3 regions of the Streptomyces sp. NBC_00354 genome follow, and region 1 is predicted to be linked to each of the others. Evidence: riboswitches for the same ligand, from Rfam matches in the RefSeq annotation. Region 1 holds a riboswitch; each other region holds the start of a gene.
The links. Region 1 has a riboswitch for cyclic di-AMP ahead of OHT74_RS07570 (LysM peptidoglycan-binding domain-containing M23 family metallopeptidase). Riboswitches for the same ligand answer to the same signal wherever they lie in the genome.

Region 1 (9,821 bases):
GCACCTCGAACCCCAGCACCTGGGCGGCGCGCAGCGCGACCCGGGTGTGCCCCTCGGGCGAGAGGTGCAGCCGGTCGTCGTCCCAAGCCCGCCGGTCCTGTACGGACTTCAGCGACCAGAGGTCGAGCACCGGGCAGTCGTAGCGGTCGGCGATGGCACGCACATGGGCGCTGTACGTGGCCACCTTGCCCCGGAGGTGCTTGAGGACCGGCACGCCGCGGGTGTCGAAGCCGGTGGTGATCATGACGTGGCCGACGGCTCCGGTGAGGTCGGCGACGGCCGCCTCGAACCGCTCCGCCACGTCGTCCGGGTCGCTGCCGGGCCGGATGATGTCGTTGCCGCCGGCGCAGAAGCTCACCAGGTCAGGTGCGAGCTCCTTGGCCCGGGGGACCTGTTCGGCCACGATCTGGTCGAGGAGGCGCCCCCGCACGGCCAGGTTCGCGTACCGGAATTCGTTTTCCTCGCGCTGATCGGCCAGGAGTACGGCCAGCCGGTCCGCCCAGCCGAGAAAGGTCTCCCCGGGTCCCGGGTCCCCCACACCCTCGGTGAAGCTGTCCCCGATCGCCGCGTACGAGCCGATGGTCTTGAGTGTCGTCTTCGTCGCTGCCACGAGAACACATCTTTCACCCCGGCGCGTGACCTACGCCACCGTAGGCAGGGGTTGACGGACCGTGATCTATACCACCTGGTCGGTACGGAATAACAGGGCGTGAGGCCGGGACCCCCCTCGGGTCCCGGCCTCACGAGTCCGGTTGCCTCTGTCCGACGGCGGGAGCCGTCAGATGCTCACGCCCTTGGTGCGGAGGTAGGCCAGCGGGTCGATGTCCGAGCCGTAGGACGGCCCGGTGCGGATCTCGAAGTGCAGGTGCGGGCCGGTCGAGTTGCCGGTGGAGCCGGAGAGGCCGAGGGTCTGGCCGCCGGTGACGCTCTGGCCGGCCGAGACGGAGAGCTGGGACAGGTGGCCGTACTGGGAGTACTTGCCGTCCGCGTGCCGGATGACGACCTCGTTGCCGTACGCGCCGGCCCAGCCGGCGGAGACCACGGTGCCCGCGCCCACGGCCCGGACGGTGGTGCCGGAGCTCGCGATGAAGTCGACACCGGTGTGGTAGCCGCTGGACCACATGGCGCCGGGGGTCTTGTACTGGGTGGAGATCCCTCCGCCGACGGGGGCGACGAAGCCGGCGGCGCTGACCGTACCGGCGGCGGACTTGGCGGCGGTGCTCTTCTTGGCGGGCGCGGCGGCGGCTGCGGCCGCGGGGGCGGGGGCGGCAGGGGCCGGCGCGACGTCCGCGGAGCCCTTGTCCTGCGAGGGCGAGGCCGAGGACTTCTTCGCCGGAGCCGGAGCGGACTTCTCGGCCGGAGCCTGCGCGGCCGGAGCCGCCTCGCCCTGCGCACCGAGGGTCAGCTTCAGCCCGGGGTGGATCAGCGACGGGTTGGTGCCGACGGCCTCGCGGTTGTCGGCGTACAGCTGCTGCCAGCCGCCCGAGAGGTGGCGGTCCTGGGCGATCTTGGAGAGGTAGTCGCCCGGCACGACCGTGTAGACGGCCGGCGCGGACTGCGCGGCAGCGGCGGGCGCGGCCTGCAGCGCCGCCGGAACCTGCGGGGCCTGCACGGGAGCCGCGGCGGGGGCGACGGCCGGGGCACCGGCCGCCTGGGCGCCGACGGCACCCAGCAGCGGCAGTGCGAGGGCCGCACCACCGGTGCCTGCGACGGCGAAGCCGCGCGCCACGGAACGGGACTTGGGACGGCGGTGCTTACCCTTTGCAGGCATGGCGAATTCCTCTCCGTCGCCTGCGAGGTGAGCTGTCGGGTTCGGACTGGAGATGTCCGGCCGCACATGAACGGAACATGTACGGCTTCACCCCGAGCTGCGCCGATACAAAGATCGGGAACAGCGGCTTACCTGGTTCCCCCGCTCCTGCCGCGCGCGTGAATAGTCGGGTGCGGTTTCCGGACGGCGGCAGGATTCGGCGGTCCATCCGGATCGATCGCGAAGGTAATCGAGTTGAGCCACACGGAACAAGCCACGAATTTCCTGACGGATTCACAGGACGGGGAGTTCGACGGAATTCCGGTCACCCTCCGTCCATTCCCCGCCGCCAACAACCGCCCCGGCCGGGCCTTTCGACTTCGACGATCAGGCACTCACGGTCACCGTATGATCTGCCTCACGGGGCTGCGCCCGATCTCGCCTCCAGTGACGGCAAGTTGGCCTCAAGTAGCGCAATTCGGACATCTCACGACGACGCGGAGGAGTTCCCGTGACCCAGCAGATACCCCAGTCCCCGCGGACGGAGCCCGTTCCGGAGCCGGAGCTGGCCGGAGTGCGCAACTTCCGCGATGTGGGCGGGTTGCCGACCGCCGACGGGCGGAGGGTCAAGCCAGGAAAACTGTTCCGTAGCGGACATCTGGCACATGCCACCGAAACCGATGCAGAATTCCTCGCATCGCTCGGCCTCCACACGATTTTCGACTTCCGCAACGGCGCCGACCACGCCCTCGAGGGACTCGACGTCGAGCTTCCCGGCGTGCGGAACGTCAACATCCCGCTGTCGGATCCGGCCGACGGCAAGGAATTCTGGAAGATGGTCCGCGGCGGCGATCTCGAGCAGCTCCGCGGAATCCTGGGCGAGGGCAAGGGCGCCGCCCGGATGGCCAACTCGTACCGCTCGATGATCGAGCACCGCACCGCCGAGCACGGCCGGGTCGTGCACGCCCTCGCCGAGGACAGCATTCCGGCGCTCATGCACTGCGCGGCCGGCAAGGACCGGGCCGGCCTGTCGATCGCCGTCACCCTGATCGCGCTGGGCGTCGAGCGCGAGGCGATCGTGGCGGACTACCTGGAGTCCAACGCCCCGCACCGCCGCTACCGGGTGCGCCGTACCAGCGACGCCCCCGAGGCCCGCTCCCCCGAGGTGATGGAGCTGCTCGCCCCGCTCTTCGACGCCCGCGCCGAGTACCTGACGGCCGCCTTCGACACCATCGACGAGCACTGGGGCGGGGTCGACCGGTACCTCGCCGAGGGCCTCGGACTCACGCCCGAGACCCTCGGCCGGCTGCGGGAGCAGCTGCTCGACCGATAACCCGGCCGACAGCCCGACCGGGAAACCGGGCAGCGGAGCAGGCCGTCAGCCGCCGGCGACGGCCTGCTTCACCAGCGTCCTGCCGAAGTCCCACATCAGTGCGCCCCCGCCGTGCGCCTCGTCCATGACCGCGCGGAAGGAGCCGACGAACCGGTCGACGTCCCGCTCGTCCACGATCAGCGGCGGGATGAGCTTGATGACCTCCAGATGGTCGCCGGAGACCTGCGTCAGGATCCGGTGCTTCTGCAGCAGCGGCACCACGACCATCTGGGCGAAGAGCCCCTTGCGGGCCGCCTGGAGCATGGTCCACCGGCTGCGCAGCCCCAGCGAGGACGGCCGCCCGAACTCGATGCCGATCATCAGGCCGTGCCCCCGTACCTCGTGGAGCAGCTCGTACTCGTCCACGAGCGCCGCGAGCCGGCCGCGCAGCAGGTCGCCCATCGCGCGGGCGTTCGCGACCACCGACTCGTCGTCCATGACGGAGAGCACCGCCAGCCCGGCCGCCATCGCCTGCGCGTTGGATCCGAAGCTGGCGGAGTGCACCAGCACCCGGTCCATGGACGAATAGACCTTTTTGAAGATCCAGTCCTTGCCCAGGGTCGCGCCGACCGGCACATAGCCGCCCGACAGGGCCTTGGCCACGCACACCAGGTCCGGCTCCACGCCCGGCTCGTGCTGGTACGCGTAGAACTCGCCGGTCCGGCCGAGCCCCGTCTGCACCTCGTCCGCGATCAGCAGTGCCTTGTGCCGGTGCAGCAGCTCCTGCGCCGCGAGCAGGAACCCGGGCGGGGCCGCGAGCACGCCCTTGCCCTGGATCGGCTCGACGACGAAGGCGGCGACGTCGCCCCGCTTCAGCTCCCGTTCCAGGGCCGCCAGGTCCCCGAGGGCGATCTTCGTATCGGGCAGCAGCGGCGCGAAGCCGTCCCGGAACCCGCCCTCCCCGTTGACCGAGAGCGAACCCGTGGTCAGCCCGTGGAAGGCGTGGTCGCAGTAGAGAACCCTCGTTCGCCCGGTGGCGTACCGGGCGAACTTCAGGGCGGTCTCCACGGCCTCGGTGCCGCTGTTGCCGAAGAAGACCCGGTCCAGGTGCGGGCTGTACGAGAGCAGCTTCTCCGCCAGCAGCCCGGGCAGCGGCTGGCAGTCGAAGCGGGTCAGATCGGCGAGCTGTGCGTCCAGGACGTCGTGCAGGGCCTGGCGGACCACCGGGTGGTGGCGGCCCAGGCCCATCACGCCGAACCCGGCCAGCATGTCCAGGTAGTCGTTGCCGTCCGCGTCCCAGAAGTGTGCGCCTTCGGCCCGTACGTAGACCTTGTCGAAGCCGATCGTGTGCAGCATCCGGGGCAGCTGGTGGTTGAGGTGCCTGGTGTGCAGCTCGTACCGTTCCCCGCCCCGCTCGTCCAGCAGGGCGCGGAGGTCGAAGCCGGTCACTGCTTCTCCCGGTTCCCCGAGACCGTCTCCCGGGCCGCGCGCAGGGACTCCTTGAGGGAGCCCATGGTGGCGAGGACGGCAGTGGGCTCGTAGCCGCAGTGCGCCATGCAATTCGCGCAGCGCGGGTCCTTTCCGCGGCCGTACTTGCTCCAGTCGGTCTCCTCGATCAGTTCCCGGTACGTCGGCACGTAGCCGTCGCTCATCAGATAGCAGGGGCGCTGCCAGCCGAAGAGGGAGTAATTGGGAATGGCCCAGGCGGTGCAGGGGAAATCCACCTTGCCTTCCAGGAAGTCGAGGAAGAGCGGGGAGTGGTTGAGCCGCCAGCGGCCCCGGTTTCCGCCCGCGAAGGCCTTCTTGAAGAGTTCCCTGGTCTGCTCGACGCCCAGGAAGTGCTCCTGGTCAGGGGCCTTTTCGTAGGCATAGGCGGGCGAGATCATCATTTCGTCGACCTTGAGGTCGTCATTGAGGTAGTTGAGCACCTCGATGATCGTCTGCGGGGTGTCGGTGTTGAAGAAGGTGGAGTTGGTCGTGACCCGGAACCCGCGCCTCTTCGCCTCCTTGATGGCGGCGACCGCCTCGTCGAAGACGCCTTCCTTGGCCACCGACTCGTCGTGCCGTTCGCGCAGCCCGTCGATGTGCACCGCGAAGGCGAAGTACGGGGACGGGGTGAAGTTCTCGATCTTCTTGCGCAGCAGCATCGCGTTGGTGCACAGGAACACGTACTTCCGCTTCGCCACCAACTGCCTGACGATCTCGTCGATCTGCGGGTGCATCAGGGGCTCGCCGCCCGCGATGGACACCATGGGGGCGCCGGACTCCAGGACGGCGCCGACGGCCTGCGCGACCGGCATGCGCTGCTTGAGCACGCCGGCCGGGTGCTGGATCTTCCCGCACCCCTCGCAGGCCAGGTTGCAGGCGTAGAGCGGTTCCAGCTCGACGATCAGCGGGAACTTCTCACGCTTGCGGAGCTTCTGTTCGAGAAGATACGTCCCGACCCTGATGGACTGTCGCAGTGGCATGGCCATCTGGCTCACCTCCTGGGGAGCAGCAAAGAACGGTGCCAGTCATGAAACGCGGGCAGTACGGCACGCAATACGCGGAAGGCCGATATTCCACCGCGGAACGTGCCGATACGGACGAGCTCATGCTCCGGAGCGTCCACGATCACCCGGACGGCCGCAACCGGACGGTTCCAGCCATCTGCGGCGGCCCGGGTGGCCGTCCACAGGGTGGCCGCGGACTCCATGTCGACCGCGATGGCGCCGGTGGCGCGCAGCTGGGCGCGTTCCTGGCCGCGGACGACGTGGTCGGATCCGGTCAGTGCGCCGGTGTGCACGGTCCGGCCCGGAGCGGCCCGGGCCAGTGCCTCGGCGAGCAGGGCGGTGCCGGCGCACGCGACGGCGCCCCGCGGGTCCCGGGTCTCCTCGGCGACGACGAGGTCGCCGGGGCTCATGCCGGGGACCAGCCCGGCGCAGAACCCGGTGGCGAGGACGGGGGCCCGGTGCAGCCCCGGCTCGGCGAGCGCCCGGCCGACGGCCCGCTCGGCGGCGCGCGGGCCCATGCCGGTCCGCAGGACGGAGTAGCCGGGTGCGGTGCGGGCGGCGCCGCGGCCTCCGCCGCTGCGCAGGGCCGCCTGCTCGATGCGCAGGGCGCAGGCGACCAGCAGCGGTGCGGGCGGCTCGGACCGTTGGGGGCCGTCGGCGCGGGCGGCGTCGGCCATCAGGCCTCCCCGGGCGCGAAGGGTTCCCCGTACAGGTAGCGGCCGAGCGCGGTGAGCGGGAACACCTGCCGGTACAGGTGGTAGTTGATGGAGAAGTCCCAGGGGAAGCCGGTTCCGGTGAAGTACGGCTCGTCCCAGGAGCCGTCCCCCCGCTGGGTCTCCACCAGGTACCCGATGCCCCGCTCGACGGCCTTGCCGTCGCGCTCTCCCGCCGAAAGCAGCGCCATGAGCGCCCAAGCGGTCTGCGAGGCGGTCGAGGCCCCCTTCCCGGCCCACTCCGGGTCCTTGTACGAGCGCTGGTCCTCGCCCCACCCGCCGTCGTCGTTCTGTACGGATTCCAGCCAGCGCACGGCCCGCCGGATCGCGGGATGAGCCGGGGCGAAGCCCGCGGCCGTCAGGGCCGGGACCACCGACCCGGTCCCGTACACGTAGTTGGTGCCCCAGCGGCCGAACCAGGCGCCGGTGGACTCCTGTTCGGCGAGCAGCCAGGCGATGCCGCGCCGGGTCCGCGGGTCGGCGGCCTTGCCCTCGACGGCGAGCATCTCCACCACGTGGGCGGTGACGTCGGCCGACGGCGGGTCGATGACCTCGCCGAAATCGCAGAACGGCAGCCGGTTCGGGAAGGGGCTGGTGTTGTCGGCGTCGAAGGCGCCCCAGGCGCCGTTCCCGGACTGCATGCCGAGGTTCCAGGACACTCCGCGGGCGATGGCCGCCTCGACCCGGGCCGGCTCCGGGTGCTTGATCCGGCGCAGCGCGAGGACCACCTCGGCGGTGTCGTCGATGTCGGGGTAGGTGTCGTTGTGGAACTCGAACGCCCAGCCGCCGGGGGCGAGTCCGGGTCGGCGCACCGCCCAGTCGCCGGTGCGGACGATCTCCTCGCCGAGCATCCAGTCGGCGGCCTTCACCAGGGCCGGATGGTCGGGCGGGAGACCGGCGTCGGCCAGGGCGATGGCGGCGAGGCAGGTGTCCCAGACCGGGGACTGGCAGGCCTCGATCATCCGGGTGGGGGCACCTCCCCGGCCGTCAGGCCCGGGGGGACCGTCCTCGCGCCACACCGCGAACCGGTCGAGGGACTCCAGCCCGGCCCGCATCACCGGGTGGGCGAGGTCGTACCCGAGCAGGTGCAGGGCGATGACGGAGTACACGGCGGGCGGCTGGATCCCGCCCCAGCAGCCGTCGTTCTCCTGGCGCTCGATGATCCAGCGGGCGGCGGTGTCCATCGCGGCCTTGCGCAGCCGGCGCGGGGCGAACCGGCGGTAGACGTGCAGCACCTTGTCCATCCGCTGGAAGGCGCCCTCCCAACTGACCAGCGGGGCCAGGCGGTTGGCAGCGGGGTACGGGCGCCGCGCGTCGGTGTGCAGCTCGTCGAGGGCGAACGGGGCCGGGCGGACGGGGCGCATGGCGGAGACCACGGTCAGCGGCACGATGGTCTGGCGGGCCCAGCAGCCGAAGTCGTAGATGTTCAGCGGCACCCACGGCGGCAGGAAGACCAGCTCGGGCGGGAGTTCGGGGAGGTGGTCCCAGCTCCACCAGCCGAACAGGGCCAGCCAGATCCGGGTGAAGACGCGGGCGGCGGCGATCCCGCCGTGGGCCCGGACCCAGGCCGAGGCGCGGGCCATGTGCGGGGCGTCGGGCGCGTCGCCGGCGAGCCGCAGGGCGACGTACGCCTCGATGGTGGCGGAGAGTTCGGGCGGCCCGCCGTGGAAGGTGGCCCAGGTGCCGTCCTCGCGCTGCTCGCCCCTGATGAAGCGGGCGGCGGCCTGCGTGGTGGCCTCGTCCCGGATCCCGAGGAACTGCCGCAGCAGCAGGTCCTCGGCGTCCATGGTGACGTTGGTCTCCAGGTCCCCCTTCCACCACCCGGCCGCGTCCTGGCGCGCAAGCAGGTGCCGGGTGGCCCGTGCGGCGGCCTCCTGCGCACCCTGCACCGTGTCCGGCATGGTGAAATCCGGGTCGGCGCCGGGGGTACCGGCACCGTCGGTCGTCGCTGTCATGGCTTCCCCTTACGTGGCAGTTGTCCTCTGCTGTGCTGGGGTATGCCGTCGGCCGGGCGCTCCTGTCAGGTGGCGCCGGCCGGCGACTCGCGAGTCATATCCCTGCTCGGGTGGCGATCACCTCTTGCGCACGACGACGAAGTCGGCGAGGGCGACGAGCTGTTCGCGCACCCGCTGCGGCATGTCCACGTCGTCCAGCGCGCGGATGGCGATCGCGTGCTGGCGGCGCGCCTCCTCGGCGGTCCACTCGCGCCCGCCCGCGGCCTCGATGAGCGCGGCGCGGGCCGCGAACTCCTCCTCCGAGAAGTTCTCGAAGTCGTTGCTCTTGGCGTCGGCGGCGAGCAGCTGCGCGAGCTCCTCGCAGGCGGGTCCGCCCGCCGCGAGGGCGGCGACGACCGGCAGGGACTTCTTGCGCTGGCGCAGGTCGCTCCAGGTCTGCTTGCCGGTGGCCTCCGGGTCGCCCCAGATGCCGAGGAGGTCGTCGACGGCCTGGAAGGCGAGGCCGAGGTGGTAGCCGTACTCCTCGAGCTTGTCGGCCGTACGGTCGTCCGCGCCGCCGAGGACGGCGCCGATGGAGACCGCGCAGGCGAGCAGGGCGCCGGTCTTGTTGCCCTCCATCTCCAGGCACTCCTCGACGCTGACGCGCTCGCGGTGCTCGTAGGAGATGTCCTGGGCCTGGCCGTCGATGAGCTTGCGGCTGGCGGTGGTCAGCCGGCGCGCGGCGCGGCCGGCCTCGACGGTGCCGAGTTCCAGCAGGACCTCGTTGGCGAGGGCGAAGAGCGCGTCGCCGACCAGGATCGCGAGGGCCGGGCCGTGCACCTTCCACACCGTGTCGCGGTGGCGGCGCTGCTCGTCGCCGTCCATCAGGTCGTCGTGCAGCAGCGAGAAGTTGTGGACGAGCTCGACGGCGACCGCGCCGGGGATGCCGACCTCCGCCGCGGCTCCCGCGGCCTCGGCGGAGAGCAGAGCGAGGGCGGGGCGGACGGCCTTGCCGCCGTCGCCGTCCGCCGCGTTGCCCTGGGCGTCGATCCAGCCGAAGTGGTACGCGGCGACGGTGTCCATGGGCGCCGCGAGCCGGTCGACTGCGGCGCGGAGCACGGGAGTCGACAACGTGCGGCCGCGCTCCAGGAGGGCGATCGTGTCCGCCTTCTCCACGCCCCCTCCGGCTGCGCCGTTGCCGGCATCCGTGTTCTCCACAGCCGGATTCCCCGGGTTCACTGGCTCTCCTCTGTTTCCTGTACGTGCTGTTCCGGTCGTGCTGGTGATCGTCATGCCGCCTCCTGCAGGGGGTGCTCCCGGTGGCGGCCGAGTGCGGCGAGTGCGGCGTGCGCCGCGCTCAGTCCGCTGCGGACAGCGCCCTCCATGGTCGCGGGCCAACCGGTGGCGGTCCACGCACCGGCGAGGTAGAGGCCCGGCGTGTCGGTCCGCGCCCCGGGGCGCAGCCGGCCGACGCCGGGGGTGGGGGCGAACGTGGCCGTCCGCTCCCGGGTGACGAAGAAGTCCCGTACCTTGGCGCCCCGCGCGGCCGGCAGCAGCCGTTCCAGCTCGGGCAGATACTTCGTGCGCAGCACCGAGACGGGCTCGTCGATGTCGTCCTGG
Region 2 (9,821 bases), 3.5 Mb from region 1:
CGGAGACCGCGCTGCGCGCCGCGGCCCGCGTCTACCGGGACGCGATCCGCGCCGCCGAGGGCATCGGCGAGGGCATTGGCGAGGACGTCGGCGAGTAGCCCGCGGCAGAAGACGGGCCCTACCGGGGCGCGCGGCCCGACGGGTTGTGCCAGTGCGGGGCGGGGCGGCTCAGGAACCACTCCCCGAAGCCCAGGGGCCGGCCGTTCGGGCCGTGGCCCGTGCCGGCGGCGGGTACGGAGTCGTGCAAGATCCGGCCGGGGAGGGCGCCGAGTTCCCGGAGCAGGTACGCGGTCTCGTCGATGAACGGCGGCGGGCCGCTGAGGTAGACGTCCTGGTCGGGCCAGAGCGCCCGGTGGCCGAGCGCGGTCGCGAGCCGCCCGGTGGCCTCGTTGCGGTGCTGCCCGGGGGCGGGCGTGATGTAGGTGACGCCGAGCCAGCCGAAGGCGGCGGCGTACTCGTCGATCAGCGGCCGGTCGTAGAGGTGGGCGGCGTCCCGCGCGACGACGAAGAGCCGTACGTCCTGGTCGGGGGGCTGCCCGGCGAGCTCCTCCAGCATGGCCCGGATCGGTGCCCAGCCGGTGCCCGCCGCGATGAAGCTGACCGGCCGGTCGGCGCGGCGGAAGGTCAGCTGCCCGCCGGCGGCGCCGAGCCGCAGCATCTCGCCGGGCCGGGCCTCGCGGACCAGGGCGGTGCTGAGCCGGCCGTGCTCGATGCGGCTGACGTGCAGGTCGAGGGTGCCGTCCGGGCGCGGGGCGTTCCCTATGGAGTACGTGCGCCAGGTCGTCGGGACCCGCTCGCTGCTCACGCTCACGTACTGGCCGGGGAGATAGGGGAACGGGGCGTGCGGGCGCAGCGTCAGCACCCCTATGTCCTCCCCGTACTGGAGGTGGCGGACGATCTCGGCGTCCCACCACGGCGGGTCCTCGCTCGCGGCGGCTCCTTCCATCATGGCGTCGGCGACCACCTGGTACGCCTCGGACCAGGTCTTCTCCACGCCCGGGGTCCAGGCCTCGCCGGAGGTCCGGGCGAGCGCGGCGAGCAGGCTGGAGCCGACGGCCGCGTAGTGCTCGGGCCTGGCGAGGAACTTGCGGTGGTCGCGGCCGAGGTCGTGGAGATAGTCGTGGAGATAGGGGAGGAGGCCCTCGTCGTCCATGTGGGCGACCACGTGGGTCAGCGCGGCGAAGAGCCGGTCGCGCTGGCGTTCCATGTCCTCGGCGGAGGCCGGGAAGAGCTCACGGATCCCGGGGTTGTGCCAGAAGAGGTGGGAGTAGAAGTACTTGACCGCGTGCTCGGCCCTTCTCTCCACCACCGCGAAACTGCTCTTCAAGATCCTCGCATCCACAGAACCGAAAGTAGGAGGGCCGGGGAACCCGAGGTCAAGCGATGGCGGATCTACGGACAGCCGCGGCGAACGACCCATATGGGATGGCGGCCGGCCCGCGGGATACGGTCAGCGGGTGCACGAGCCGACCTCCGCAGCCCCCGAAGACAGCACTCCTCCCCAGGGTCCGACCCTGTTCGACTGGGAGTTCGCGACCGATCCGTACCCGGCGTACGCCTGGCTGCGCGAGCACTCCCCGGTGCACCGCACCAAGCTTCCCAGCGGGGTCGAGGCCTGGCTGGTCACCCGGTACGCCGACGCCCGCCAGGCCCTCGCGGACCAGCGGCTCAGCAAGAACCCGGCGCACCACGCGGAGCCGGCCCACGCCAAGGGCAAGACCGGGATCCCGGGGGAGCGCAAGGCGGAGCTGATGACGCATCTGCTCAACATCGACCCGCCGGACCACACCCGGCTGCGGCGGCTGGTGTCGAAGGCGTTCACCCCGCGCAGGGTGGCCGAGTTCACCCCGCGGGTGCAGGAGCTGACCGATCACCTCATCGACCAGTTCGTGAGCAAGGGGGAAGCGGATCTCATCCACGAGTTCGCCTTCCCGCTCCCCATCTACGCCATCTGCGAGATGCTCGGCGTACCGCGCGAGGACCAGGACGACTTCCGCGACTGGGCCGGGATGATGATCCGCCACGGCGGCGGCCCGCGCGGCGGGGTCGCCCGCTCCGTGAAGCAGATGCGGACCTATCTCGGTGAACTCATCCACCGCAAAAGGGATGATCTGGGCAATGACCTCATCTCCGACCTGATCCGCGCGAGCGACCACGGGGACCACCTGACGGAGGCCGAGGCCACGGCGATGGCCTTCATCCTCCTGTTCGCGGGTTTCGAAACCACGGTCAATCTGATCGGTAATGGGGTACATGCCCTTTTCATGAACCCGGATCAGCGCACCCGTCTCCAGGACTCCCTCGCCGCCGGTGAGAGCGGCCTGCTGGAGACCGGCATCGAGGAGCTGCTCCGCTACGACGGCCCCGTGGAGCTGGCCACCTGGCGCTTCGCCACCGAGCCGCTGACCCTCGGGGGCCAGGACATCGCAGCCGGCGATCCGGTGCTCGTCGTCCTCGCCGCGGCCGACCGGGACCCCGAGCGGTTCGTCGATCCGGACACCCTCGACCTCTCCCGCACCGACAACCAGCACCTCGGTTACGGGCACGGCATCCACTACTGCCTGGGTGCTCCGCTCGCACGACTTGAGGGGCAGACCGCGCTTGCGACTTTGCTGAAGCGTCTGCCGGATCTGGAACTTGCTGTTCCGTCCAACGAGCTTCGCTGGCGCGGGGGTCTGATCATGCGTGGCCTGCGCACTCTTCCCGTCAGGTTCACAGCCCGAAACATCTGAAGGGCGCCTGACCGTAAGTCAGCCCCCGTCAAGAGTTGTTACTAGCGTGCTAAGACGGCTAGGTTCTGCCGTTACCCAGCCGTTATGCGAAAGGTGCAGCTCATGCGTTCCGGGAACGGCCGCCACAGACGCCCCCGCCAGGTACCCGCGATAGTCGTCACCGCCGGAGTCACCGGTTCCGCCTTGGCCCTGCCGCTGCTCGCCGCCACCGGCGCGAGCGCGGCGGACACCTCCACGTGGGACAAGGTCGCCGAGTGCGAGAGCGGCGGCTCCTGGAGCGCCAACTCCGGCAGCGGGTCGTACGGCGGACTTTCGTTCACGCAGGAGCAGTGGAACTCCTCGGGCGGCCTCGACTTCGCCGAGCGCCCCGACCTCGCCAGCCGTTCGCAGCAGATCGCCGTCGCCGAGCGGGTGCTGGGCACCCAGGGCCCCCAGGCGTGGGGGCAGTGCTCGGAGTCTGCCGGGCTGACCCAGCAGGCCCCCGCCGCGACCGTGGACCCGGGCCTGCCCGGCACGCTCGGCCCCGTCGCCCCGAGCCCCTCGCGCCCGGACCACTCGGTCCCGAAGGGCGGCTCCGGAGCGAAGGCACTGGACTTCGGCGCCCCGACCCCGACTCCGGCCCCGGACTTCACGCTCCCGCCGGCGCCGCTCGCGCCGAACAGCGGACTGCCCGTCATGCCCGACCCGGACGTGCCGTCCACGTCGCCGACCGCCCCGGTGCTCCCGGGCGACCCGACCGCGAACCCGGGTACCCCCACGGCCCCGACGACGCCCACCGCGCCGACGACCCCGGGGAACCCGGCGGACCCGAAGGCTCCGGGCGTCCCGGCCGACCCCAGCGCCCCCGCGGCCCCGGGTGCCCCGGGCGCCTCCACCGACCCGAGCGCCATCCCGGACACCTCCGGCAACGGCAAGCACCGTGGTACGCCCGCCCTCGAGCTGCCCGTCGCATCTGAGGGGGCGTCGGCGCCCTCGTACACGGTCCAGGCGGGCGACAGCCTGGCCACCATCGCGTCTGCCAAGAAGCTCAAGGGCGGCTGGAACGCGCTCTACCACGCCAACGAGCAGGTCATCGGCGATGACGCCGATCTGATCAAGCCCGGCCAGAACCTGGATCTAAGCTAGGAATAGCGGCACTTCGGACACCCATAAAGAGCTGAATGTCCGTTATCCGCAAGTGAGACATGTGTCTCTTCCGGTCAACTGGCGTGTCCCGCCTGGAGCCTTCCGCAAACCCCGTCCTCACCTGCGCAAACGGCCGTAAAGGGAGCGCAAGTAGGGGCCGTTTCTCCCCGGTGTTCCTCGTTGAACATCGGGGAGAGACCTGCCTACCTTCTGAGTCGCCCGCCACCGCGGGCTCCTTCGACCGCATCGCCGAATCCTGCCGGCGGCCGGAGGGAACAGTCGTCGCGTAAAGCGCCGAAGGCAGGAGCGGGGGAACCAAGGTAGGCGCCGGGACCGGCCGTTGAGAGACGGTCACGGAAACGGCTAGGGGTTAAGTCGTGCGCCTCGTCGCACGGCCGGGCACTCATCAGCCCGAACCCGACAGCTCACCTCGCAGGCGTCGGTGAGGAGAACTCCATGCTGCTTTCCGGCAAGGGCAAGCACCGCCGCGCCACGGCCATTCAGCGGACCACCCGCATCGTCACGCTCGCCGGCGTCGCCGGTGTCGCCGTCGCCGCCCCGCTCATGGCGGCCGGCTCGGCCTCCGCCGCCACCTCCACGGAGTGGGACCGCGTCGCGCAGTGCGAGTCCGGCGGCAACTGGTCCATCAACACGGGCAACGGCTACTACGGCGGCCTGCAGTTCTCGTCCTCCACCTGGGCCGCGTACGGCGGCAAGGCGTACGCCGCGCAGGCCAACCAGGCCTCCAAGTCGCAGCAGATAGCCATAGCCGAGAAGGTCCTCAAGGGCCAGGGCAAGGGCGCGTGGCCGTCCTGCGGCGTCGGCCTCTCCAACTCCTCCTACACCGGCGGTGGTACGACCGACACCCCGAAGAAGACGGAGCAGAAGACCGAGACCAAGAAGACCCAGCCGAAGAAGACCGAGCCGAAGAAGGAGACGAAGCGCTCCGAGGCTCCGACGACCCGCTCCGAGCGCTCCGAGGCCCCGGCCCCGAAGACCGGCAACGGCTCGTACGAGGTCAAGCCCGGCGACACCCTGGGCACCATCGCCGAGGCCAACGGCGTCAAGGGCGGCTGGGAGAAGCTCTTCGAGCTCAACAAGGACATCGTCTCGGACGCCGACCTGATCTTCCCGGGTCAGAAGCTGAAGCTCAGCTGAACCCTGCCGTAACAACTGCGGCAGCGAGCACAACACGCAGCATCCCCACCGCCCGGCGCGTCTCCCCCCACGCGCCGGGCGGCGGCGTTTGTCCGGCCCGAGCCCCTCCTGTTCCCCTCCCGGTCCCGCCCCGGACCGGGCCGGGACCCCCCTTGGTCAAGAGTCCTATGTACCGGAAGGCGGGTATTCGGGCCCTTTTTCGTCCCAGGAGGCGGGCGGTCGGCTGGCCGAGTGCCCGGAGCCGGTTAGGCTCTAGTCGGCGGGGCCATCCCACGGCCTGACATGCCACCGCACACCCAGCGTCACATCCCAGAAGGAGATGCTCGTGCCGTCCATCGACGTCGTCGTAGCCCGGGAAATCCTGGACTCCCGAGGCAACCCCACGGTCGAGGTCGAGGTGGGCCTCGACGATGGCAGCACCGGCCGTGCTGCAGTTCCGTCCGGCGCCTCCACCGGTGCATTCGAGGCCATCGAGCTCCGTGACGGTGACCCCAACCGTTACTTCGGCAAGGGCGTCGAGAAGGCCGTCCTGGCCGTCATCGAGCAGATCGGCCCGGAGCTCGTCGGCTACGACGCCACCGAGCAGCGTCTGATCGACCAGGCCATGTTCGACCTGGACGCCACCGACAACAAGGGCTCGCTCGGCGCCAACGCCATCCTCGGCGTGTCCCTCGCCGTCGCGCACGCCGCGTCCGAGGCCTCGGACCTCCCGCTCTTCCGCTACCTCGGCGGTCCGAACGCGCACCTGCTGCCCGTTCCGATGATGAACATCCTCAACGGTGGGTCGCACGCCGACTCCAACGTGGACATCCAGGAGTTCATGATCGCCCCGATCGGCGCGGAGTCCTTCTCCGAGGCCCTGCGCTGGGGTGCCGAGGTCTACCACACCCTCAAGAAGGTCCTGCACACCAAGGGCCTCTCCACCGGCCTGGGCGACGAGGGCGGCTTCGCCCCGAACCTGGAGTCCAACCGCGCCGCGCTCGACCTCATCGTCGAGGCCATCAAGCAGGCCGGCTACGTCCCCGGCAAGGACATCGCGCTCGCGCTCGACGTCGCCGCGTCCGAGTTCTACAAGGACGGCAAGTACGAGTTCGAGGGCCAGTCCCGCTCGGCCGCCGAGATGACCGAGTACTACGAGGAGCTCGTCTCCGCGTACCCGATGGTCTCCATCGAGGACCCGCTGTACGAGGACGACTGGGCCGGCTGGAAGACCCTCACCGACAAGCTGGGCACCAAGGTCCAGATCGTCGGCGACGACCTCTTCGTCACCAACCCGGAGCGCCTGGCCCGCGGTATCGAGGAGGGCTCCGCCAACGCCCTGCTCGTCAAGGTGAACCAGATCGGTTCGCTGACCGAGACCCTCGACGCCGTCGAGATGGCCCAGCGCAACGGCTTCAAGTGCATGATGTCGCACCGCTCCGGTGAGACCGAGGACGTCACCATCGCCGACCTCGCCGTCGCCGTGAACTGCGGTCAGATCAAGACCGGCGCCCCGGCCCGCTCGGACCGCGTCGCCAAGTACAACCAGCTGCTGCGCATCGAGGAGATCCTCGACGACGCCGCGGTGTACGCGGGCCGCTCCGCCTTCCCGCGCTTCAAGGGCTGAGGGCTGAGGGCTGAGGGCTAGGGGATAACCACGCTCTTGCCTCCGTACGTCCCCGCACTCGGTCCCGTACCGTGTGCGGGGACGTATTGCGTAGTGCGTACCGCGTACAAGGGGAGGCGGGATCAATGGCCGGGAACCGGGATCGGTTCTCCACCTTCTCCACCGCGACCAGGCTCAAGCAGCTCGGCGAGCGGACCGCCGCCCACGTCTACCGCTCGCAGACGCGCCGTCAGGTCCGCCGCAGCCGGCTCACCGGCCGGGCCGCGCTCCTGGTGCTCGTCCTCTGTACGCTGGTCGTCGCCCTCGCGTATCCGATGCGCCAGTACGTCTCCCAGCGTTCGGAGATCGCGAAGCAGCAGCGGGCCGCCGAGGCCGCGAGCCGGCGCCTCGAACGCCTCCGCGACGAGAAGGCCCGCTGGCAGGACAACGCGTACGCGGAGCAGCAGGCGCGCAAGCACCTGCACTTCGTCCGCCCGGGCGAGATCAGCTACATCATGACCGACCCCGGGGCCGGGGCCGCCGATCGGCACCGCACCGGAACGGCCGGATCTGACCGGCCCTGGTACTCGAACGTCTGGGACGGCGTCGACAAGGCCGACCGCCCCGGCGAGTGACGAGCAACGGCACTCCGAGTACCGCACCCGAGCACCGCACCCATCCACGAGAACGAAGAGACTTCCTCCAGGCATGCAGACGCCCCCGCCCCAGACCGACCGGACCGAGCCGACCGACGCGGACATCGAGGCGTTCGAGCAGCAGCTCGGCCGCCCGCCGCGCGGGCTGCGCGCCATCGCCCACCGCTGCCCCTGCGGCCAGCCGGACGTGGTGGAGACCGCCCCGCGCCTCCCCGACGGCACGCCCTTCCCGACGACGTACTACCTCACCTGCCCGCGCGCGGCCTCCGCGATCGGCACGCTCGAGGCGAACGGCGTGATGAAGGAGATGCAGGCCCGGCTCGCCGAGGACCCCGAGCTGGCCGCCGCCTACCAGGCCGCGCACGAGGACTACATCCGGCGCCGCGACGCCATCGAGGTGCTCCAGGGCTTCCCGAGCGCCGGCGGGATGCCGGACCGGGTGAAGTGCCTGCACGTGCTGGTCGGCCACTCGCTGGCCGCCGGGCCCGGGGTGAACCCGTTCGGCGACGAGGCGCTGGCGATGCTGCCGGAGTGGTGGGCCAAGGGCGCCTGCGTCACCCCGTGCGCTGAGAAGGCGGAGAAGGCGGAGAACGCGGAGAAGGCGGAGCAGAAGGAGTCGGACGCGTGACCCGCGTCGCCGGAATCGACTGCGGTACGAACTCCATCCGCCTGCTCGTCGCGGACTGCAACCCGGAGACCGGCGAGCTGGTGGAGCTGGACCGGCGGATGACGATCGTCCGCCTCGGCCAGGGCGTGGACAAGACGGGCCGGCTGGCCCCGGAGGCGCTGGAGCGCACCTTCGCGGCCTGCCGCGAGTACGCGGCGGTCATCAAGGAGCTGGGTGCGCAGCGGCTGCGCTTCGTGGCGACCTCGGCCTCCCGCGACGCCGAGAACCGGGACGAGTTCGTCCAGGGGGTCCTCGGCATCCTGGGCGTCGAGCCCGAGGTGATCTCCGGCGGCCAGGAGGCGGAGTTCTCCTTCATCGGCGCCACCAAGGAGCTGACGGGCACCACCCACCTGGAGAAGCCGTTCCTGGTGGTGGACATCGGCGGCGGTTCGACCGAGTTCGTGGTCGGCGAGGAGCACGTACGGGCGGCCCTTTCGGTCGACGTGGGCTGCGTCCGCATGACCGAGCGCCACCTGGTGGTGGACGGCGCGGTCACCGACCCGCCGACCGCACAGCAGATCGCCGCCATACGGGCCGACATCGAGGCGGCGCTGGACCTCGTGGAGCAGACGGTCCCGCTGTCCGAGGCGCGCACGCTGGTGGGCCTGGCCGGCTCGGTGACCACGGTCGCCGGGATCGCCCTCGGGCTGCCGGAGTACATCTCCTCGGCGATCCACCACGCCCGGATCTCGTACGAGCAGGTCCGTGAGATCACCGAGCGCATGCTGACGTCGGTGCACGCCGAACGCGCGGCGATCCCGGTCCTGCACCCGGGCCGGGTGGACGTCATCGGCGCGGGCACCCTGGTGCTGCTCGCGATCATGGAGCGCATCGGCGCCTCGGAAGTCGTGGTCTCGGAGCACGACATCCTCGACGGAATCGCCTGGTCCGTCGCCTGACGGGTGGGTCGCGGGGGGCTTGTGCGGGGCTCGCGCGAGGGTCGCGGGGGGCCTGCCGGGGACCTCTGGGGGCCCTTACGGGGGCCTTAGGTCCCACCCTCCACAGAAAGTTCGTGAAGTTCTTCACAAGGAAAAGGGGCCTGATGGGCCGCGGGAAGGTCTCTTTGGGGGGCTCCCGGGGCTCGCAGGCCTCTTTTTCGTGTGCGTTCGTGCGTTTCGAGGGTGCGGTCCCGCCTCGTCGGTAGGTATCCACCAACCCGGTGGTCTACTCCGCTTATGGGCTTGGAGGCCAGTTCAGGACGGGTGAACAACGACTCCCGTTACACCCTGGTTCCCGTTCGGCGCCATGACCTCCGTCACGTGGGCCGCGCAGTGTAACAGAGGCCTTCCGACACCTTGTGAAGGGGCTCACGAGCGACACCCCTTTGGGTGCTGGATACTCGTTGCATGAGCACCACGGAGCGTCCCAGGATCCTCGTTGTAGGAGGTGGGTACGTAGGCCTGTACGCGGCCAAGCGGATCATGAAGAAGATGCGCTATGGCGAGGCGACCGTCACGGTCGTCGACCCGCGGTCGTACATGACCTACCAGCCCTTCCTCCCCGAAGTGGCCGCAGGCAGCATCTCGCCTCGGCACGTCGTCGTCCCGCTGCGACGCGTGCTGCCCAAGGCAGAGGTTCTCACCGGCCGGGTCACCAGCATCGACCAGGACCGCAAGGTCGCCGTCGTCACGCCGCTCGTCGGCGAGGCGTACGAGCTGCCCTTCGACTACCTGGTGATCGCGCTCGGCGCCGTCTCCCGCACCTTCCCGATCCCCGGCCTCGCCGAACAGGGCATCGGTATGAAGGGCGTCGAAGAGGGCATCGGCCTGCGCAACCACGTCCTCGAGCAGCTCGACAAGGCCGAGTCCACGACGGACGAGAACGTCCGCCGCAAGGCCCTCACCTTCGTCTTCGTCGGCGGCGGCTTCGCCGGTGCCGAGACGATCGGCGAGGTCGAG
Region 3 (9,821 bases), 740 kb from region 1:
CCGTTCTTGATCTCGATGACCAGGCGCAGGCCGTGCGAGCGGTCCGTGAGGTCCTTGACGTCCGCGATGCCCTGGAGCTTCTTCGAGCCGACCAGGTCCTTGATCTTCGCGATGACCTTCTCGGGGCCGACCGTGAAGGGCAGTTCGGTGACGACCAGGCCCTTGCGGCGGGCCGTCACGTTCTCCACCGCGACCGTCGCGCGGATCTTGAACGTGCCGCGACCGTTCTCGTAGGCGTCCTTGATCCCCGAGAGGCCGACGATCCGGCCGCCCGTGGGCAGGTCCGGACCCGGCACGAAGCGCATCAGCGCTTCCAGGTCCGCCTGCGGGTAGCGGATCAGGTGGCGGGCGGCCGCGATGACCTCGCCCAGGTTGTGCGGGGGCATGTTGGTGGCCATGCCGACCGCGATCCCGGAGGCGCCGTTCACCAGCAGGTTCGGGTACGCCGCGGGCAGCGCGACCGGCTCCTGCTCCTGGCCGTCGTAGTTGGCGGTGAAGTCGACGGTGTCCTCGTCGATCGACTCCGTCATCAGCGACGTGGCGTCCGCCATCTTGCACTCGGTGTAACGCATCGCGGCCGGCGGGTCGTCGTTGCCGAGCGAGCCGAAGTTGCCGTGGCCGTCGACCAGGGGCAGCCGCATCGAGAAGGGCTGGGCCATGCGCACGAGCGCGTCGTAGATCGACGCGTCACCGTGCGGGTGCAGCTTGCCCATGACCTCGCCGACGACGCGGGCGCACTTCACGTAGCCGCGGTCGGGGCGCAGGCCCATCTCGTTCATCTGGTAGACGATGCGCCGGTGTACCGGCTTCATGCCGTCGCGGGCGTCGGGCAGGGCGCGGGAGTAGATCACCGAGTACGCGTACTCGAGGAAGGAGCCCTGCATTTCGTCGACGACGTCGATGTCGAGGATCTTCTCCTCGAAATCCTCCGGCGGCGGGGTCTTCGTGCTGCGGCGGGCCATCGCTGCGCGGCTCCTTAACCAAGAAAGAAGGTGTGCTGGGGGTCTTGCGGGTGGTCTGGCGGGTGGTGCGAGAGGGGCTGACGGGGGTTGTCGCGGACCATTGTGGCCCGAGGCACCGACAACGCCGACTCCGACCCAGGTCTGAGCCGGGAACTTCTCCGGTCCCCGACGCGCTTGCATACAGTGGCAGGTCTGACGGAAATCTCTGCATCGCGATCGAAGGGACCACATGCCCATGGGTCACACGGCCACAGCCCAGGCCGGCTCCGGCGGCCTCACAGCGACCGAGCACAGGCTGGCCAACGGCCTGCGCGTGGTGCTCTCCGAGGATCACCTGACCCCGGTCGCCGCGGTCTGCCTCTGGTACGACGTCGGCTCGCGCCATGAAGTCAAGGGGCGAACCGGTCTGGCTCACCTCTTCGAGCACCTGATGTTCCAGGGCTCGGCGAGCGTACCCGGCAACGGCCACTTCGAGCTCGTCCAGGGTGCCGGGGGTTCGCTCAACGGCACGACCAGCTTCGAGCGCACCAACTACTTCGAGACCATGCCGGCCCACCAGCTGGAGCTTGCGCTCTGGCTCGAGGCGGACCGGATGGGCTCGCTGCTCGCCGCCCTGGACGACGAGTCCATGGAGAACCAGCGCGACGTCGTCAAGAACGAACGCCGCCAGCGGTACGACAACGTCCCGTACGGCACGGCCTTCGAGAAGCTGACCGCCCTGGCGTACCCCGAGGGCCACCCGTACCACCACACGCCGATCGGCTCCATGGCCGACCTGGACGCGGCCTCCCTGGAGGACGCCCGCGCCTTCTTCCGTACGAACTACGCGCCCAACAACGCGGTGCTGTCGGTCGTCGGTGACATCGACCCCCAGCAGACGCTCGCCTGGGTCGAGAAGTACTTCGGCACCATCCCCGGGCACGACGGCAAGCAGCCGCCGCGCGACGGCACGCTGCCCGAGATCATGGGCCGGGAGCTGCGCGAGGAGATCGTCGAGGAGGTTCCGGCCCGCGCGCTGATGGCCGCCTACCGGCTCCCGCACGACGGCACCCGCGAGTGCGACGCCGCCGACGTGGCGCTGACCGTCCTGGGCGGCGGCGAGTCCTCCCGGCTGCACAACCGCCTGGTACGCCGCGACCAGACGGCGGTCGCGGCCGGCTTCGGCATGTTGCGGCTCGCCGGCGCGCCCTCGCTCGGCTGGCTGGACGTGAAGACCTCCAGCGGGGTCGAGGTGCCCGACATCGAGGCGGCCGTCGACGAGGAGCTCGCGCGGTTCGCCGCCGAGGGCCCGACGGCCGAGGAGATGGAGCGCGCCCAGGCGCAGCTGGAGCGCGAGTGGCTGGACCGGCTGAGCACGGTGGCCGGCCGCGCCGACGAACTCTGCCGCTTCGCCGTACTGTTCGGCGACCCGCAGCTGGCGCTCAGCGCCGTCCAGCGGGTCCTCGACATCACCGCCGAGGAGGTGCAGGCCGTGGCCGCGGCCCGACTGCGCCCCGACAACCGCGCGGTGCTGGTGTACGAGCCGCTCCCGGCAGAGGCCGACGGGGCCGACGAGAACGACGAGAACGAGGGGGCGGAGCAGTGAGCGACACCGCAGCCGTCACGATGACCTTCCACCCGCAGCCGCAGGCCGGCCAGGCCCGGCCCTGGGCCTTCCCGGCCCCCGAGCGGGGCTCGCTGTCCAACGGGCTGACCCTGCTGCGCTGCCACCGCCCCGGCCAGCAGGTCGTCGCCGTCGAGGTCAACCTCGCCGCGCCGCTCGACGCCGAGCCCCAGGGCCTGGACGGCGTGGCGACCATCATGGCCCGCGCGCTGTCCGAGGGCACCGACAAGCACTCCGCCGAGGAGTTCGCGGCCGAGCTGGAGCGCTGCGGCGCCACGCTCGACGCGCACGCCGACCACCCGGGCGTGCGCGTCTCCCTGGAGGTCCCGGCCTCCCGGCTGGCCAAGGCGCTGGGCCTGCTCGCCGAGGCGCTGCGCGCGCCCGCCTTCGCCGACAGCGAGGTCGACCGGCTGGTGCGCAACCGGCTCGACGAGATCCCGCACGAGCTGGCCAACCCGCAGCGCCGCGCCGCCAAGCAGCTCTCCAAGGAGCTCTTCCCGGCCACCTTGCGGATGTCCCGCCCGCGCCAGGGCACGGAGGAGACGGTCGCCCGGATCGACTCCGCGGCCGTGCGTGCCTTCTTCGAGGCCCACGTACGCCCCGCCACCGCCACCGCGGTGGTCGTCGGCGACCTGACCGGCATCGACCTGGACGCCGTACTGGCCGACACCCTGGGCACCTGGACCGGCAACACCGCCGCGGCGCTCCCGGTGCCGCCGGTGACCGCCGACGACAGCGGCCGCGTGGTCATCGTGGACCGGCCCGGCGCGGTCCAGACGCAGCTGCTCATCGGCCGGATCGGGCCGGACCGGCACGACCGGGTCTGGGCGGCGCAGGTGCTCGGCACGTACTGCCTGGGCGGCACCCTCACCTCGCGACTGGACAAGGTGCTGCGCGAGGAGAAGGGGTACACGTACGGCGTGCGCTCCTTCGGCCAGGTGCTGCGCTCCACCGCCGACGGCAAGGGCGCCTCGATGCTCGCCATCAGCGGCTCCGTGGACACCCCCAACACGGGCCCGGCGCTCGACGACCTCTGGAAGGTGCTCCGCACCCTCGCGGAGGGCGGCCTGACCGACGCCGAACGGGACGTGGCGGTGCAGAACTTGGTGGGCGTGGCCCCGCTGAAGTTCGAGACGGCCGCGGCCGTCGCCGGCACGCTCGCCGACCAGGTCGAGCAGGAGCTCCCGGACGACTACCAGGCCCGGTTGTACGCGCAGCTGGCCCAAACGGGCACGGTGGAGGCGACGTCGGCCGTCCTGGCCGCCTTCCCGGTGGACCGCCTGGTCACCGTGCTGGTGGGCGACGCCTCGCAGATCGAGGCGCCGGTGCGGGCGCTCGGGATCGGTGAGGTCACCGTCGTCACCAACTGACGGACATCCCAAGGGGCTCCAGCGGCTTGTCCACCGGAGCCCCTTTTGTCTGTTTAGTGGAGAGGTTGCTTGTATGCGGTGTGGCGTACGCAACAAAAAGGCGTGTCTGTTTGGCGATTGACTGATGATCCGCCTAGCGTCGGCCGTGCTGTCCGTCAGTTGTACGCGCCGCATCCGCGGCACCGGGCAGCGATCGCCGAGTCCCCGTCAGGCGCGAGCCTGGGGAGCCGGGGACCCACATGTGTCCCTGGGGTGAATCGGACCGCCTCGTCAGAGGGGGCCCGTAGGAGACCTTCCTGCTCCGAACCCGTCAGCTAACCCGGTAGGCGAGAAGGAAGGAAAGGATCAGCCCCTTCATGGCGTTTGGCAGTCGTGCCGCCGGTAAGCACCGTGGTTCCAGTCGTCTGAGCCGCAAGACCGCCGGCTACGCCGGCATCGCCGCCCTCGCCACCACCGGTGTCGTCGGCTCCCTCGCAGGCCCGGCGTTCGCCGCGTCGGACAAGGCCCCCTCCATGGAGGACACCGGCCTGAACGCCGTCGTGACGGCCGAGGACCTTCCCGTCCAGATCGAGGCCCAGGCCGAGGCCCAGGAGCACGCGGCAGAAGCCGCGGCCGCCAAGGCGAAGGCGGAGGCCGACGCTGCGGCGCGCGCCGCCGAGGCCAAGCAGAAGGCCGAGGAGAAGGCGAAGGCCGAGCGCGAGGCCGCCGAGCGCGCCGCCCGCGAGGAGGAGCGCAAGCGCCTCAACACCTTCGTCGCCCCCGTCGACGGCTCCTACATCAGCACCCAGTGGCACGCGGGCGGCGGCATGTGGTCCTCCGGCAGCCACACCGGCATCGACTTCCACGCGGCCTCCGGCACCTCGGTGCACGCGGTGGGCTCCGGCACCGTGGTCGAGGCCGGCTGGGGCGGGGCGTACGGCAACAACGTCGTCATCAAGCACAACGACGGCACCTACACCCAGTACGGCCACATGACCTCGCTGAGCGTCTCCGTCGGCGAGCAGGTCACCCCGGGCCAGCAGATCGGCCTGTCGGGCTCCACCGGCAACTCCAGCGGCCCGCACCTGCACTTCGAGGCCCGCACCGGCTCCCAGTACGGCTCGGACATCGACCCGGTCGCGTACCTGCGCAACCACGGCGTCGACGTCTGACCCGCAGCACTTCACCGAAGGCCCCGGCTCCCCGAGCCGGGGCCTTCGCGTTGTGGCCGCAAGCGGCCGCATTGTGGCTGTAAATATTCGCGATTTCCGTCTGCGCTCGGAAAACATCGCGTGTTGCAATAGAGTCCCAGTACGATCCCAGCACGGTCGCGGCAATGGCGTCGACAGTCGGAAATAGGCGGAGGTCCGGACTTGCGTATTCCTGCGCACGCGGTATGCACGGCAATCCGCGACGACATCGTCTCCGGAGTCTTCGAGCCGGGCGGCCGGCTGACCGAGGAGCTGCTGGCCCGCCGGTACGGGGTCTCCCGCGTCCCGGTCCGTGAGGCGCTGCGGACCCTGGAGTCCGAGGGCTTCGTCACCACCCGGCGGCATGCGGGTGCCTGCGTTGCCGAGCCCACCGAGCAGGAGGCGGCCGACCTCCTGGAACTGCGGATGCTGATCGAGCCGCTGGCAGCGGCCCGGGCCGCCCGCCGGCGGACCGAGGCCCACCTCAAGGTGCTGCGCGGGCTGGTCAGGCTGGGCCAGGAGCGGGCCAGGCGGGGTCAAGGGGAGGATCTGCGGTCCCTGGGAGGCTGGTTCCACGAGACGCTCGCCCAGGCCTCCGGCAGCCCCGGGCTGATCGCGCTGCTCACGCAGATGCGGCACAAGATCGCGTGGATGTACGCCGTGGAGGCGCCGGCCCGGCCCGTGGAGTCCTGGGCGGAGCACGGGGCGATCGTGGACGCGCTGGCGCGCGGGGACGCCGAGCGGGCGCGGGCGCTCACGGCGATCCACGCGGACCGGGCGGCCGGGGCGCACCGTCTGCGCGTGAGGACTTCGCAACATCCCGTAAACATGGCGAGCGGTCCGCATTAACAAATAGCGCGTATTAATGTGGAGCGGCGGCCTAATTCACGGCACATTGGCAGTGCATTCGCGCTCGCCCGGCGCGGACGATGGAATTCCTGAAAACGGCGAAGCCGCGGCATCCGGAATTCCGGCGGCCGCGGCTTCGTCACATGCCCGGGGCGAACCCGAAGGGTCAGACGGTCTCGGGGAGCTCCTCGAGACCCTCGGCGACCAGCTTCGCGAGGCGGTCCAGCGCCGCCTCGGCGCCCTCGGCGTCGGACGCGAGGATGATCTCCTCGCCGCCCTGGGCACCCAGGCCCAGCACCGCGAGCATGGACGCGGCGTTGACGGGGTTCCCGTCGGCCTTCGAGATGGTCACCGGGACGCCGGAAGCGGTCGTCGCGCGGACGAAGATCGAGGCGGGACGAGCGTGCAGGCCCTCGGCCCAGCCGACGTTGACGCGGCGCTCTGCCATGGTGATGCCCTTCAGGGTTCTTACGGTTGTCTAGACCAGTCTCTCACGACGCCTCGAATGCTCCGACCGACCTTCGGCCCGGATCCTCCGCCGTTCGACCTACCCCAGCTTGCACTCATTTGCCCCTACTTGCCTCGCGCGCCGCGCAGGGGCTGTCCGGCCTGTCCTGGCCTTAAGATCGCCGCATGACCACCGCGTCGGACCCCTCGTACCCGGCCCACTGGGAAGCGGACGTCGTCCTGCGCGACGGCGGCACCGCCCGGATCAGGCCCATCACCACGGAGGACGCGGGCCGGCTGGTCAGCTTCTACGAGCAGGTCTCCGACGAGTCGAAGTACTACCGCTTCTTCGCGCCCTACCCCCGGCTGTCCGACCGCGACGTGCACCGCTTCACGCACCACGACTACGTGGACCGGGTCGGCCTCGCGGCGACCATCGGCGAGGAGTTCATCGGCACCGTCCGCTACGACCGGATCGGCCCCGACGGCCGGCCCGCCTCCGCCCCCGCCGACGAGGCGGAGGTGGCCTTCCTCGTCCAGGACGCCCATCAGGGCCGCGGGGTCGCCTCTGCCCTCCTCGAACACATCGGCGCGGTCGCCCGGGAGCGGGGCATCCGCCGGTTCGCGGCCGAGGTGCTGCCCGCCAACAGCAAGATGATCAAGGTCTTCACCGACGTCGGCTACCAGCAGAAGCGCAGCTTCGAGGACGGCTCCGTCCACCTCACCCTCGACCTCGAACCCACCGCAGAGTCCCTGGCCGTGCAGCGCGCCCGCGAGCAGCGCGCCGAGGCCCGCTCCGTGCAGCGGCTGCTGGCCCCCGGTTCGGTGGCGGTGATCGGAGTCAGCCGCTCCGGCGGGGGAGTCGGCGCGGCGGCCCTGCGGAACCTGCGCGACGGCGGCTTCCAAGGCCACCTGTACGCCGTGAACGAGGCCGTCACCACCGACCTGCTGGACGGCGTACGGGCCTACCGCGCGCTCGGCGACATCGACTCCCCGGTCGACCTCGCGGTGATCGCGATCCCCGCCGAGCGCGTCCCCGAGGCCGTGGCCGCGTGCGGGGAGCACGGGGTGCAGGGGCTGGTGGTGCTTTCCGCCGGCTACGGGGAGAGCGGCGCCGCCGGGCTCGACCGGCAGCGCGAACTGGTGCGCCAGGTGCGCTCGTACGGGATGCGGCTGATCGGGCCGAACGCGTACGGCGTGATCAACACCGCGCCGGAGGTCGGACTCAACGCCTCCCTGACCCCGGCGCCCGCGCCGATCCGGGGCCGCATCGGGCTGTTCACCCAGTCCGGGGCGATCGGCATCTCGCTGCTCTCCGCACTGCTGCGGCGCGGCGAGGGCCTGTCGTCCTTCGTCTCGGCGGGCAACCGGGCGGACGTCTCCGGCAACGACATCCTGCAGTACTGGTACGAGGACGAGGCCACCGACGTCGCGCTGATGTACCTCGAAACCCTGGGCAACCCGCGGAAGTTCACGCGGCTCGCGCGGCGGACGGCAGCCGTGAAGCCGGTGGTCGTCGCGAAGGGCGGCCGCCACACCCCGGCCGGGCACGTGGTCCCGGGGACCAGGCTCCCGGACGCCACGGTCTCGGCGCTGCTCCGGCAGGCCGGGGTGATCCGCGTCGACACCGTGACGGAGCTGGTGGACGTCGGGCTGCTGCTGGCCTCGCAGCCGCTGCCGGCCGGGCCGCGCGTGGCGATCCTCGGGAACTCGGAGTCGCTGGGTGTCCTCACCTACGACGCCTGCCTCACGCAGAGGCTGCGGCCGGGGGCCCCGCTGGACCTGACCACGGCGGCGACGCCGGAGGACTTCCGGGAGGCGCTGGGCACGGCGCTGGCCTCCGCCGAGAACGATGCGGTGATCGTCACCGTGATTCCGTGGGTGAACGAGCAGGAGCCGCAGGACGACCTGGCCGAGGCCCTTCGGGGTGCGGTGGCCGGGCATCCCGGCAAGCCGGTGGCCGTAGTCCACGTGGAGCTGGCGGAGCTCGTCGACGCCCTCTCCCCGGCGGGCCTGGGTGCGGCGCCGCTTCCGGGGGCCCTGTCCCCCCGCCTCCGTGCCTCGAACGCCGGCGGGGCCGGAACGGACGTGCGGATTCCGGCGTATCCGGCAGCCGAGAGGGCGGTACGGGCCGTCGCCGAGGCCGTCCGGTACGGGCAGTGGCGGCGGGCCAACGCCGAGGCCGGGCAGGTGCCCGAGTACGAGGACATCGACGAGGCCGGAGCCGCCGCCCAGCTCGCCGGCCTCCTGGCCGATGCCGGCGACGCCGTCCTCACCCTCACCGAGGCCGACGCCGTCGCACTGCTCGCCCGGTACGGGATCCGGGTGCTCCCCACCCTGCCCGCGCCCACCGCGGACGACGCGGTCAGGGCCGCCCGGGCCCTCGGCTACCCGGTCGCCCTCAAGACCACCGCCCCGCACCTGCGCCACCGCGCGGACCTCGGCGGCGTACGCCTCGACCTCGGAGGCGAGGCCGATCTGCGCCGTTCGTACGAGGAGCTCACCGACCTCCTCGGGACGCCCGGCGAGCTGCTCCCCGTCGTCCAGGCCATGGTGCCCCGCGGGGTCGACACCGTCGTGAGGTCCGTCATCGACCCCGCGGCCGGCGCCGTCCTGTCCTTCGGGCTCGCCGGCGTCGCTTCCGAGCTGCTCGGCGACACCGCCCACCGGCTCGTCCCGGCCACCGAGCGGGACGCCGCCGGGCTGATCCGGTCCATCCGGACCGCTCCCCTCCTCTTCGGCTGGCGCGGCAGCGACCCCGTCGACACCCCGGCCCTCGAGGAGCTCCTGCTCCGGCTGTCCCGGCTCGTGGACGACCACCCCGAAGTGGTGGGAGTCACCCTCGAGCCCGTCGTCGTCGCCACGGAGGGCCTCTCCGTGCTCAGCGCCACGGTCCGGGTGGCCCACCCGCCCGCCCGCACCGATCTCGGCCCCCGGACACTCCCCAGCTATTGAGCCGGTCCGAGGGCCCGGTCCGGAAGGCAGGCCCTTGGGCGCCCGGGGTGCCCCGTACGGGCCTTAGGATGGACCCCATGGCGAAATCCGGTACGACGACCCAGGGGCTGCGCACGGCGATCGAGCGCAGCGGCTACTACCCGGCCCTCGTGGCCGAGGCCGTGGAGGCCGCGGTGGGCGGCGAGCCGATCTCGTCGTACCTGGTCCACCAGGAGACGACCTTCGACTCCAACGAGGTGCGCCGGCACGTCACCGTCCTGGTCCTGACCGGCAACCGCTTCATCGTGAGCCACACCGACGAGCAGGCCGCCGACGCCGGGTCCCCGTCCCCGTACGCGACCACCTCGACCGAGTCGGTCAAGATCGGCGCGATCTCCTCCGTGGTGCTCAGCCGCGTCGTCGCCAACCCCGAGTCGTACACCCCCGGCACCCTGCCCCGCGAGGTCGTCCTGACCATCGGCTGGGG

Region 2: another riboswitch for cyclic di-AMP. It lies ahead of OHT74_RS23405 (transglycosylase family protein); the one in region 1 lies ahead of OHT74_RS07570 (LysM peptidoglycan-binding domain-containing M23 family metallopeptidase).
Region 3: another riboswitch for cyclic di-AMP. It lies ahead of OHT74_RS10450 (M23 family metallopeptidase); the one in region 1 lies ahead of OHT74_RS07570 (LysM peptidoglycan-binding domain-containing M23 family metallopeptidase).

What each region holds. Positions count from the first base shown of each region.
Region 1 is NZ_CP107983.1:1,644,583-1,654,403, forward strand. It holds gene OHT74_RS07565 (SGNH/GDSL hydrolase family protein) at 1-610, opposite strand, end outside; gene OHT74_RS07570 (LysM peptidoglycan-binding domain-containing M23 family metallopeptidase) at 779-1,771, opposite strand; cyclic di-AMP (ydaO/yuaA leader) riboswitch at 1,774-1,950, opposite strand; gene OHT74_RS07575 (tyrosine-protein phosphatase) at 2,262-3,083, shown strand; gene OHT74_RS07580 (aspartate aminotransferase family protein) at 3,129-4,511, opposite strand; gene hpnH (adenosyl-hopene transferase HpnH) at 4,508-5,536, opposite strand; gene OHT74_RS07590 (phosphorylase family protein) at 5,542-6,231, opposite strand; gene shc (squalene--hopene cyclase) at 6,231-8,222, opposite strand; gene OHT74_RS07600 (polyprenyl synthetase family protein) at 8,340-9,440, opposite strand; gene hpnE (hydroxysqualene dehydroxylase HpnE) at 9,491-9,821, opposite strand, start outside.
Region 2 is NZ_CP107983.1:5,103,469-5,113,289, forward strand. It holds gene OHT74_RS23385 (nucleoside triphosphate pyrophosphohydrolase) at 1-98, shown strand, start outside; gene OHT74_RS23390 (globin domain-containing protein) at 119-1,327, opposite strand; gene OHT74_RS23395 (cytochrome P450 family protein) at 1,458-2,732, shown strand; gene OHT74_RS23400 (LysM peptidoglycan-binding domain-containing protein) at 2,835-3,857, shown strand; cyclic di-AMP (ydaO/yuaA leader) riboswitch at 4,140-4,311, shown strand; gene OHT74_RS23405 (transglycosylase family protein) at 4,314-5,015, shown strand; gene eno (phosphopyruvate hydratase) at 5,335-6,621, shown strand; gene OHT74_RS23415 (FtsB family cell division protein) at 6,747-7,235, shown strand; gene OHT74_RS23420 (DUF501 domain-containing protein) at 7,309-7,884, shown strand; gene OHT74_RS23425 (Ppx/GppA phosphatase family protein) at 7,881-8,822, shown strand; gene OHT74_RS23430 (NAD(P)/FAD-dependent oxidoreductase) at 9,270-9,821, shown strand, end outside.
Region 3 is NZ_CP107983.1:2,382,634-2,392,454, reverse strand. It holds gene OHT74_RS10465 (DNA gyrase/topoisomerase IV subunit A) at 1-962, opposite strand, end outside; gene OHT74_RS10460 (M16 family metallopeptidase) at 1,198-2,547, shown strand; gene OHT74_RS10455 (M16 family metallopeptidase) at 2,568-3,935, shown strand; cyclic di-AMP (ydaO/yuaA leader) riboswitch at 4,120-4,278, shown strand; gene OHT74_RS10450 (M23 family metallopeptidase) at 4,292-5,086, shown strand; gene OHT74_RS10445 (GntR family transcriptional regulator) at 5,288-5,953, shown strand; gene OHT74_RS10440 (HPr family phosphocarrier protein) at 6,120-6,401, opposite strand; gene OHT74_RS10435 (bifunctional acetate--CoA ligase family protein/GNAT family N-acetyltransferase) at 6,587-9,355, shown strand; gene OHT74_RS10430 (DUF5998 family protein) at 9,424-9,821, shown strand, end outside.